One region of the Lysobacter sp. M15 genome, then DNA from elsewhere that is predicted to be linked to it. Evidence: riboswitches for the same ligand, from Rfam matches in the RefSeq annotation. Region 1 holds a riboswitch; the other holds the start of a gene.
The links. Region 1 has a riboswitch for cobalamin ahead of btuB (TonB-dependent vitamin B12 receptor). Riboswitches for the same ligand answer to the same signal wherever they lie in the genome.

Region 1 (5,654 bases):
TCCTGTTCATCGACGAGCTGCACACCATGGTCGGCGCCGGCAAGGCCGAAGGCTCGATGGACGCCGGCAATATGCTCAAGCCGGCGCTGGCGCGCGGCGAGCTGCACTGCATCGGCGCCACCACCCTGGACGAGTACCGCAAGTACGTCGAGAAGGACGCTGCGCTCGAGCGCCGTTTCCAGAAAGTGTTCGTTGGCGAACCCAGCGTCGAGGACACGATCGCGATCCTGCGCGGCCTGAAGGAACGCTACGCCGTACACCATGGCGTCGAGATCACCGATCCGGCGATCGTCGCCGCGGCCACGCTCTCGCACCGTTACATCGCCGACCGCCAGCTGCCGGACAAGGCCATCGACCTGATGGACGAGGCCGCCAGCCGCATCCGCATGGAGATCGATTCCAAGCCCGAGGAGATGGACCGCAAGGAACGCCGCCTGATCCAGCTCAAGATCCAGCGCGAGGCGCTGAAGAAGGAAAAGGACGCCGAATCCAAGCAGCGCCTTGCCAATCTGGAAACCGAGATCGACGCGCTGGGGCGTGAATACAACGATCTGGAAGAAGTCTGGAAGGCCGAGAAGGCGACGCTGCAGGGCGCAACCCGGATCAAGGAGCAGATCGAGGCCGCGCGCCTGGAGCTGGAGGCGGCGCAGCGCAAGCAGGACTACGCGCGCATGAGCGAGATCCAGTACGGCACCTTGCCCGAGCTGGAAAAGCAGCTCAGTGTCGCGCAGGAGGCCGAATCGCGCGGCTTCACCCTGCTGCAGGACAAGGTCACCGCCGAGGAAATCGCCGAGGTTGTGGCGCGCTGGACCGGCATCCCGGTGAGCAAGATGCTCGAAGGCGAGCGCGAGAAGCTGTTGAAGATGGAGGACGCCCTGCACACGCGCGTGGTCGGCCAGGAGGAGGCGATCAAGGTCGTCTCCGACTCCATCCGCCGCTCGCGCGCCGGCCTGTCCGACCCGGGCCGTCCGACCGGATCGTTCCTGTTCCTTGGCCCCACCGGCGTGGGCAAGACCGAGCTGTGCAAGGCGCTGGCGGAGTTCCTGTTCGATTCGCCCGATGCGATGGTGCGCATCGACATGAGCGAGTTCATGGAGAAGCATTCGGTGGCACGCCTGATCGGCGCGCCTCCGGGCTACGTCGGCTACGAGGAAGGCGGCTACCTGACCGAGGCGGTTCGCCGCCGTCCGTACAGCGTGATCCTGCTCGACGAGGTCGAGAAGGCGCATTCGGACGTATTCAACATCCTGCTGCAGGTGCTCGACGACGGCCGCCTCACCGACGGCCAGGGTCGCACGGTGGATTTCCGCAATGCGGTCATCGTGATGACCTCCAACCTGGGCTCGCACCAGATCCAGGAAATGTCCGAACGCGGCAGCCACGCCGACAGCGCCGAGGGCTATACCCAGATGAAGGCCGCGGTGATGGCGGTGGTGCAGGCGCATTTCCGCCCGGAATTCATCAACCGCCTCGACGACATCGTCGTGTTCCATCCGCTCGACAAGGCGCAGATCAAGCAGATCGCGCGGATCCAGCTGCGTGGCCTGGACAAGCGCCTGGCCGAACGCGGCATCCGCATCGAGCTGTCGGACCAGGCGCTCGAGCTGCTGGCCGATGTCGGCTTCGATCCGGTCTACGGCGCGCGCCCGCTCAAGCGCGCGATCCAGCAGCAGCTGGAGAACCCGCTGGCGCAGCAGATCCTGTCGGGCGCCTACGCCAGCGGCGATGTGGTGCGCGTGGAAGGTGAGGGCGGGAAATTGGTGTTCCGGCACGATTGATCGGTTTTGCCCTTACCCAACTCGTAACCCGCTTTTGATCTTGATTCCAGCCTCCCGGCAGCGGCGCCATGGGCAAACCCGGAGGGCGCCGGCCATGGATGGCCGGCGTTTTCGGACCGAGCCAGGATGGCGAGTCCGAAAATTTCCGTGACACTCCACGCGCCATGAGCGGGTTTGACTTCACGAGTAGGTGCTTTCTTTGGTTACTTTCTTTGCACCAGCAAAGAAAGTAACTCGCCTTCAGGCGAAAGCTATTTCGCTTTAGCGCGAAAGTTGTTCGCATTGGAGGTGTGAGCGAAAACAAAGTCAGAATCATTCGCCCTAAAGGGCGTAGAGCTTCTCAAAGGGCATAAGGCTTTCGCCTTGCGGCGACCTACTTTCTTTGCTGGTGCAAAGAAAGTAGGCAAAGAAAGCACCTTCTCGTGACGTCCAAAGCGCTCAAGATGCCTGAGGTGCCGTCGCTATTTTCGGACTCGCCATCCATGGCTCGATCCGAAAACGGCGGCCATCCATGGCCGCCGCCCTCCGGGTGTCCGGACCTTTCTTGCGTCTGGGAGTGCGGGTAGGTCAAGGGCACGCAGCTATTCCATCCCGGAAACCGGTCTATACAAGCTCACCAGCAGGCAGTGGGTCGAAACCCCGCTGCCCCAACCTGCTAGACTTCGCGCCGCCTGAGGTGACCCGCGGCCGGCCGGCCAAGGGTTGAAACGGGAATCCGGTGCGCCGGCGCCGTGCTGTCCGCAGCACGCCCACGACCAGCAATTCCGGAGCTGCCCCCGCAACGGTAGGCGAGACAAGGATCGGCAACGGCCACTGTGCATCTGCACGGGAAGGCGCCGATCCGGGAAGCATGGCTTCCGCTCGCGAGCCCGGAGACCGGCCCAAGGCATGTCTTGACATGCGGCGGGCGATGTCATGGGCTGTCTTGCCGCCGTGCGCGTGCAGATTCCCCCAAGCCTCCTTGCCGCCTGTCCTTCCTCACGCTCGACCGCGCGGGCAGGCGCGGTGCAAGGAGTTTCCCAATGAAGTTCCAACGTCGTTCCATCCTGTGCGCATCGGTCGCTGCAGGCATCGCCTCGTGCATCACGTTTGCCGCAGCAGCCGGCGAGGGCCCGCAGGAACTCGATAGCGTCGTGGTCACCGCCACGCGCACTGCGCGCACCCAGGACGAAACCCTGGCCGCGGTTTCGGTGATCGACCGCGCCGACATCGAACGGCTGCAGCCGGCATCGCTGCCGGAGCTGCTGCGCGGTCAGGCCGGGATCACCATGAGCAACAGCGGCGGCGCGGGCAAGCTGACCTCGCTGTTCCTGCGCGGCACCGAATCCGATCACGTGCTGGTGATGGTCGACGGCATCCGGATCGGCTCGGCGACGGCCGGCATCGCTTCGTTCCAGGACATCCCGGTGGAGCAGATCGAGCGCATCGAGATCGTGCGCGGCCCGTTCTCCAGCCTGTACGGATCCGAAGCCCTGGGCGGCGTGGTCCAGATCTTCACCCGGCGGCCCGCGGGCGGGTTCGCGCCGCACGCCAGCCTGGCGGCCGGAAGCTTCGGCACGCTGCGTGCGAGCGCCGGCGTCGGCGGCAAGTCCGGCGCAGGTTGGTATTCGATGACCGCGGCGCACGAGCACACCGATGGCATCGACGTGCTGCGCGACAATCCGGACTCGCCGTTCGACGATGCCGGGCTGGATCCGGACCGCGACGGCTACCGCAACGATTCGCTGACGCTGCAGGGCGGCTACCGCTTCAGTGATGCCTGGGATGCCGACGCGCGCGTGCTGCGCGCGGAAGGGCGCAACGAATACGACGGCAGCTTCGCCAATCTCTCCAAGGTGGTGCAGCAGGCGGCCTCCGCACGCGTGGGCTATGCGCCGACCGACGCGCTCTCGTTCACGGCGAAGATCGGCCAGGCCTACGACCGCAGCGACGACAGCATGGATGGGGTGCACGCAAGCCGCTTCGAAACCCGCCGCAACCAGGGTTCTCTGCAGGCCGACGTGGTCGCGGGCAAGGCGCAGCTGCTGACCTTCGGCTTCGACTGGTTGCGCGATGCGGTCGACAGCGACACGCCTTACGAGGTGGAGCGTCGCGTCAATCGCGGGCTGTTCGGCCAGTGGCAGGGCAGCTTCGGAGTACATTCGCTGCAGGCCGGACTGCGCCGCGACGACGATGACCAGTTCGGCGGCAAGACCACCGGCAGTGCGCTGTGGGGCTGGAACTTCACCCGGGCGCTGCGGCTGACGGCGAGCTACGGCACCGCCTACAAGGCGCCGAGCTTCAACGAGCTGTATTACCCCGGTTTCGGCAATGCCGGACTCGACCCTGAAAACTCGCGCAGCGTAGAGCTCGGCCTGCGCGGGAAGCACCGCCGTGGCGGCTGGGCGCTCAATGCGTTCCAGACCCGGGTGGACGACCTGATCGCCTACGATCCGACCCTGGTGGACGCGGCGCATCCGTTCGGCCAGCCCAACAATATCGAGGCCGCCCGGATCCGCGGGCTCGAGGCGACCGGCGATGTGCAGGTCGCCGGATGGAGCCTGCAGGGCGCGCTGACCTGGCTCGATCCGCGCAACGACAGCCACGACTTCAACCACGGCAACGTGCTGGCGCGCCGCGCACGCCGCAGCGGGCGCATCGACGTGGATCGCGACTTCGGCGCCTTCAGCATCGGCGCCGGCGTGTACGCCGCGAGCGCGCGCTACGACGATCCGGCCAACAGCGTGCGCATGGGTGGCTATTCCCTGGTCGACCTGCGCGCGGCGTATGCGATCGACCGCGACTGGAGCGTGCAGGCCAGCGTGGCCAACGTCGGCGACCGCGATTACGAAACGGCCGCGTTCTACAGGCAGCCTGGCCGCAGCTACACCCTGACGGTTCGCTATCGCCCCGCCGAGTAACCCAAGGGTCGGCGCTGTCGGGATCGGGCAGCGCCGGCTTCGGACATGGTCGCGACGCTGGCATGTCGCGGCTGCGGCCGCAGCGAAGTCAGCGGTCCAGCCGCGCGAACGAGAACAGATCCGCCAGCGGGTGCTTGCGGCGCTCGATCAGCGCGCGCAGCAGGCCCGCACCGAGCATCGAATAGGTGATGCCATTGCCGCCGTAGGCCATGGCGAAGTGCACGCGCGGCCCATGCTTGCGGTGCGGGCCGAAGAACGGCAGGCCGTCTTCGGTTTCGGCGAAGGTGCCGGCCCAGCTGAAGACCGGTTGCATCTCCACGCCGGGAAGCAGCGCCCGCACCTTCTTCATCAATGCGTCTGTCTTCCTGCCCAGCCGCGCGTCGCGTTTGTCAGGAACGTCGATGGCATCGTCCTCGCCGCCGGCGATGATCCGGCCGTCGCGGGTCGTGCGCAGGTACAGGTAGGGCCGTGCGCTTTCCCACAGCATCGTCCGCCGCAGCCGATGCAGGGCGTCGCCCCGGATCGGATCGGTGACGAAGGCGTAGCTGCTGCGGTTGCGTGCCACCCGCTCGCCGAGCAGGCCCTGGCTTTCGTAACCGGCCGCGACCACCAGATGGCGCGCGCGGACCACGCAGCCGTCGGTGGTGTGCAGCGCGACTCCGCGCCTGTCGGCCAGGACACGCGCCACCGTGGTGCGATCGAATACGCGCGTGCCCGCGCGTTCCAGGCGTTGCAGCAGCCGGTAGCAGAAGCGATAGGGATCGACCGTTGCGGCGAGTCCGCTCAGGATCGCGCCCGGCGCGGCGAAGCCGAAACGTTCCGAGACGTCTGCGGCGTCCAGCCACCGCACCGGGAATCCATGACGCCGCCGCAGGGCGTATTCCTCCAGCATCGGCTTGAGGTGCCGCGGCTTGCTGGCGTAGTAGAGGCTGTCGGCCATGGCGAAATCGACCGCTCCCAGCGCCTTCGCCTTGTC
Region 2 (5,654 bases), on a different contig from region 1:
CCGAGAGGAGCGGGGCTCTTTCTTCGCTACTGGCAGGCCTCGCAGGACTCGGGGTTTTCCAGCGAACATGCAACGGCGTCAGTGAGGGAAAGTTCCACCTTTGGCTGCGGGCCGTCCGCCACCGTGGCCTTGGCGATCCTGGTCGCCGGGCGCGAGCGCAGGTAATAGGTGGTCTTGATTCCCTGCTTCCACGCGTACATGTACATCGACGACAGCGCGCCGATGCTCGGATTTTCCATGAACAGGTTGAGCGAGGCCGACTGGTCGATGTACGCACCGCGGCCGGCGGCCATGTCGATCAGCGCGCGCATCGGGATTTCCCAAGTGGTGCGGTACACCTCGCGCAGTGCCTGCGGGATTCGCGTGATGGCCTGGATCGAGCCTTCGGCGTGCTTGATGGCATCGCGCATCTCCGCGGTCCACAGTCCGAGCTGCTTGAGTTCGGCCACCAGGTAGCGGTTGACCTGCAGGAAGTCGCCCGACAGCGTCTCGCGCTTGAACAGGTTGCTGGTCTGCGGCTCGACGCATTCGTAGCAACCGGCGATCGAGGCGATGGTCGCGGTGGGTGCGATGGCGACCAGCAGCGAGTTGCGCAGGCCGTGTTCCTGGATGCGCGCGCGCAGGCCGTCCCAGCGGGTGGCGTTCTCCGGCACCACGCCCCAGGCGTCGAACTGCAGCTCGCCGGTCGCGGCGCGGGTCTCGGCGAAGCCCGGATGCCTGCCGCGTTCGATCGCCAACTCGTTGGATGCATCCAGCGCATGGAAGTAGATCTCTTCGGCGATGCGTGCGGACAGCCTGCGTGCGGCCTCGCTATCGAAGGGCAGGCGCAGCCTGAAGAACACGTCCTGCAGGCCCATCACGCCCAGTCCGACCGGACGCCAGCGCAGGTTGCCGCGGCGCGCCGACTCGATCGGATAGAAGTTCAGGTCGATCACGCGGTCGAGCTGGCGGATCGCCAGTTGCACGGTCTCGCCCAGCTTGTCGAAATCGAAACGGCCGTCCGCGTCGAAATGCCGCGAGAGGTTGATCGATCCCAGGTTGCAGACCGCGGTTTCCTCTGCCGAGGTGACTTCCAGGATCTCGGTGCACAGGTTCGACAGATGGATCACGTTGCCGGGTTTGGCGGTCTGATTACTGGCGCGGTTGCACTTGTCCTTGAAGGTCATCCAGCCGTTGCCGGTCTGGGCCAGGGTGCGCATCATCCGTGCGTAGAGTTCGCGCGCCCTGATCGATTTGACCGCCTTGCCCTGCGTTTCGGCCTGCTCGTAGGCGCGTTCGAAATCCGCTCCGAACAGATCGACCAACTCCGGCACCACGCGCGGATCGAACAGCGACCATTCCGCGTCGGCTTCCACGCGCCGCATGAACAGGTCCGGCACCCAGTTTGCGAGGTTGAGGTTGTGGGTGCGCCGCGCCTCGTCGCCGGTGTTGTCGCGCAGTTCCAGGAATTCCTCCACGTCGGCGTGCCAGGGCTCCAGGTAGACGCAGGCCGCGCCCTTGCGCTTGCCGCCCTGGTTGACCGCCGCGACCGAGGAGTCGAGCGTCTTCAGCCACGGCACGATGCCGTTGGAGTGGCCGTTGGTGGACCTGATCAGCGAGCCACGCGAACGCACGCGGGTGTAGCTGACGCCGATGCCGCCGCTGAACTTGGACAGTTGCGCGATGTCGCCGTACTTCTGGTAGATCGATTCCAGCGAATCCTGCGGCGAATCGAGCAGAAAGCAGCTGGACAGCTGCTCGTGCGTGGTCCCGCCGTTGAACAGCGTGGGCGAGCTGGGCAGGTAGTCCAGGTTGCCCATGCGCTGGTATAGCGCCAGCGCCTCGGGTACGTCTTCGCTCAGCGCGCAGGCGATGCGCAGGAAGAACTGCTGCGGGGTCTCGACCACCTTGCGCGTATGCGGATGGCGCAACAGGTAGCGGTCGTACAGGGTGCGCAGGCCGAAGTAGTCGAAGTGCCGGTCCAGCGATACGTCGATCGCATCGTTGAGCTTGCGCGCGTTGGCCTGGACGAAGCCGAGCAGGCGGTCGTTGATCAGACCTACTTCGTGGCCGCGCGCGATCGACTGCGAGAAGGCGTGGATTTCCTGACCTGAGACTTCCTTGGCGATCACTGCGGCGAGCAGGCGCGCGGCCAGGCGGCCATATTCGGGTTCCTCGCCGGTCAACAGCGCCGCGGTGCGGATCGACAGTTCATCCAGTTCGCGCGTGGTGGCGCCGTCGTACAGGCCGGAAATCGTGCGCGTGGCCACGCGCATCGGCTCGACCGCGTGCAGGCCGTCGGCAGCGCGGGTGACCGCGCGCACGATCTTGTTGAGGTCCACGGCCTCGCTGGCGCCGTTGCGCTTGGTCACGCGCATCGTGGTGGCGGTGGGCGGAGGGGTGAGCAGAAATTCGGAATCAACCACGGCATCGGCCACGGCTGCGTTGGTCTGGGGCATGCCGGTATGAGGCATCGGGTCGTCTCCATGCGGGATGCACGGGTCCGGACCTGTCCCTCGCAGGCGCGGATGGCATCGGAAACGACAAGGTCGGACAGCGGCGTCGCAACAACCGGGACTGCGCAGGGGGGCTGCGGCCGGCGTGCTCCACCAGCCATCTCCCCCCGGAGATTCCGCGGCCGGCACCGCGCGGCGTGCATCGCGCGGCTGTCGGCAGGTCTTCGGACTCATGGGCGCGGAAGCCTCGGGCTTCCTCCTAGTCCGCCGCTTCCCGGGGCGTGTTGCCTCAGTGCTCATGGCGGGTTCGTTCCCAGTTACCGCTGCGGGGCAGTGCCGGAATGGCCAACGTCGCTGACGACGGCGTCACCGGCTTCCCTTTTCATCCGGCGACTTGCAGGCCACCGAAACCGACGAACCCAAGATAATGGGGTTGTATGGTTCCGTCAACACAAGATCGTGGATCTGGGTTGCAGAATGGTCAGCCGCTGACGACATCATGCCGGGCGGGTCGATTCCGTCGCTCGTTGCGCGCCGAAAAAAGCCGCCCGTCTCCGGGCGGCCCAAGCCATGCGTGGTCGATGCAATCAACCCTTGATGCATACCACCTGTCGCAAGGTATGCACCACGTCCACCAGGTCGCGTTGCGCCGCCATCACCGCGTCGATGTCCTTGTAGGCGGCCGGCGATTCGTCGATCACGCCCGCGTCCTTGCGGCATTCGACATGGGCGGTGGCCTCGCGATGCTGCTTCAGCGTGATCTGCGCACGCGCCGCGGTACGGCTCATCACGCGGCCGGCGCCGTGGCTGCAGCTGTGGAAGCTGTCCGCGTTGCCCTTGCCGCGCACGATGTAACTGCGTGCGCCCATGCTGCCCGGGATGATCCCGAGTTCGCCCTCGCGCGCGCTGACCGCGCCCTTGCGGGTCACCAGAAGCGATTGTCCGAAGTGGTCCTCGCGCTGGACGTAGTTGTGGTGGCAGTTCACCGCCTCCTTGTCCAGCTGGAACTTCGGCAGGCGATGGCGCATCTCGTGCAGCACCCGCGCCATCATCGCCTCGCGGTTGGCCCGCGCGTAGTCCTGCGCCCACGACACCGCAGCGACGTAGTCGTCGAACAGCGGCTCGCCTTCGAGGAAGAACGCGAGGTCCTTGTCCGGCAGATGGAAGCCGAGCACGCGCTTCTCCAGCTGGCGACGCGCCAGCTCGATGAAGTAGGTGCCGACCAGGTTGCCGGTGCCGCGCGAGCCCGAGTGCAGCATCACCCACACGCGATCGGCCTCGTCGAGACAGATCTCAATGAAGTGGTTGCCGCCGCCGAGCGTGCCGATCTGCTTGTCGACCTTGTCCGGGCGGATCTTCGGGTGCTTGTCGCGGATCACCGCGAGTCGCGCCATCAGGTCCGACTGCGCCAGCTTCGTTTCGACGCTGTCGGGAATCCGGCGGTGGTCGCCGCCCGGGCCGTTGCCGACCGGGATGCTGCGCTCGATGGAGCTACGCAGCAGCGCTAGGTCGTCGGGCAGGTCGTTCGCCGTAAGCGTGGTCCGCACCGCGGCCATGCCGCAGCCGATGTCGACGCCGACCGCGGCCGGGATGATCGCACCTCTGGTCGGCACGACCGAACCGACCGTGGCACCGATGCCCAGGTGCACGTCGGGCATCACCGCGACCCACGGACCGACGAACGGCAGCGTGGCGATGTTGCGCAGCTGCTGCCGCGCCTTGTCCTCTACCGGCACGCCGTGCACCCAGCCCTTTATCGGCGTGGTCGCGTGCTCCGAATGGAGAAACTCGTAGGTCTGTTGCGTACTCATGTGGAATCCCTTCTTAGGATAAGACTCCGCGCGGCGAATCCGTTCGCCACGCGAAGATTACTGCTTCAAGCTGACCAGCTGCTTCATGACGCCGTCCAGGCCGCCGAACACGGTCAACTTGTCGATCTTCTCGGTGACCTTCTCCAGAGCCTCCAGCTCCTTCAAACGCATGAGCACCGGGCTCTCCTCGATCAGCTTCGCCGTGTTCAGCAACGAACGCGTGGCGTTCGCCTCCTCGCGACGACGGATCACGTTGGCCTGGGCCGCCTTCTCCGCCTGCACGACGCTGTTGAGGATGTCCTTCATCTCGCCCGGCAGGATCACGTCCTTGACGCCGACGCCGAGCACGTCGACACCGAGGTCGCTGACGCGGCCGCGCACGTAGCCGAAGATGTCGGCGTCGAGCGAAGCCTTGTCGCCGAGCAGCTCGTCCAGCGTCTTGGCGGAAATCGCCTTGCGCAGGCCGTACTGCAGCTCGCGGTACACGTAGTCGCCATACTTGGCGACCTTGGTGCGCGCGGCCACCGGATCGGCGACGCGGATGCTCGCGGCGAGGTTCACGCGCAGGCTGACCTTGTCGCGGGTCAACAGCTCCTGGCCCGAGACTTCCATCGACTGCACGCGTAGCTCGACCAGCTCCACGCCCACGTTCTTCTGGAAGTTCCAGAAGGCATAGGCGCCCGGTGCCAGAGTGCGCACCAGCTTTCCGTCGATGAACAACAGGCCGGCATTCTCTTCCGGCACGACCAGCGACACGGTGATGCGCTCGAGCACGCCGAGCTGACGCAGACGCTTGACCACGGCGGCCTCGACCTCGAGACCGTTCGCGAGCGACGCGGTCTGCACGTCGACGGCCACCAGGCCCTTCCAGTACAGCTTGCGCGACCCCGGAGCGAGCACGTCCTCGAGCTTGCCGTTCTTCAGCACCAGACCGACTTCATCCATGCCGAGGTTGGCCAGCACGAAGCTCTCGCCGAGCCTCTCGCCCAGTGCGGCGATCAGCGCATCGGCATCGCTGCCGGCGTATTCCGCCTTGGCAATGCCGTGCATCGCCACCTCGACCCGCTTGAACGGGTCGAACCAGCGGTACACGCCCGGCGCGAGCACGCCTGCGAATTGACGGTTGCGATACACCAGGCCGCGCTCGCCGTCACCGATCACGACCCTCTTGGTCCAGAACATTGGAAGTTCTCCTTGGTTGGCTCTGGTGGTCCGATCCGCTTGGTAATACGCGCGATGGATCGGGTCTCGCGGTGCACGCTCCAAAGTCGAAGCGGGCAAAGGAATGGGTGGAAGCGCCCCTGACGTGGATACCGCGGAGCCGGCGTGCTGTCCGCAGGGCGGCGATCGCGTTCGACGCATCCGCGGCATTGCTGCTGCCGCTTTCGCGTGTCCTGCGACCGCCGGC

Region 2: another riboswitch for cobalamin. It lies ahead of MC380_RS12580 (ribonucleoside-diphosphate reductase subunit alpha); the one in region 1 lies ahead of btuB (TonB-dependent vitamin B12 receptor).

What each region holds. Positions count from the first base shown of each region.
Region 1 covers NZ_JAKPBV010000014.1:212,951-218,604, reverse strand. The annotation lists gene clpB (ATP-dependent chaperone ClpB) at 1-1,778, shown strand, start outside; cobalamin riboswitch at 2,436-2,678, shown strand; gene btuB (TonB-dependent vitamin B12 receptor) at 2,801-4,678, shown strand; gene MC380_RS15120 (FAD-dependent oxidoreductase) at 4,767-5,654, opposite strand, start outside.
Region 2 covers NZ_JAKPBV010000012.1:202,920-208,573, reverse strand. The annotation lists gene MC380_RS12580 (ribonucleoside-diphosphate reductase subunit alpha) at 27-2,438, opposite strand; cobalamin riboswitch at 2,633-2,865, opposite strand; gene MC380_RS12575 (RtcB family protein) at 3,023-4,246, opposite strand; gene MC380_RS12570 (slipin family protein) at 4,304-5,428, opposite strand.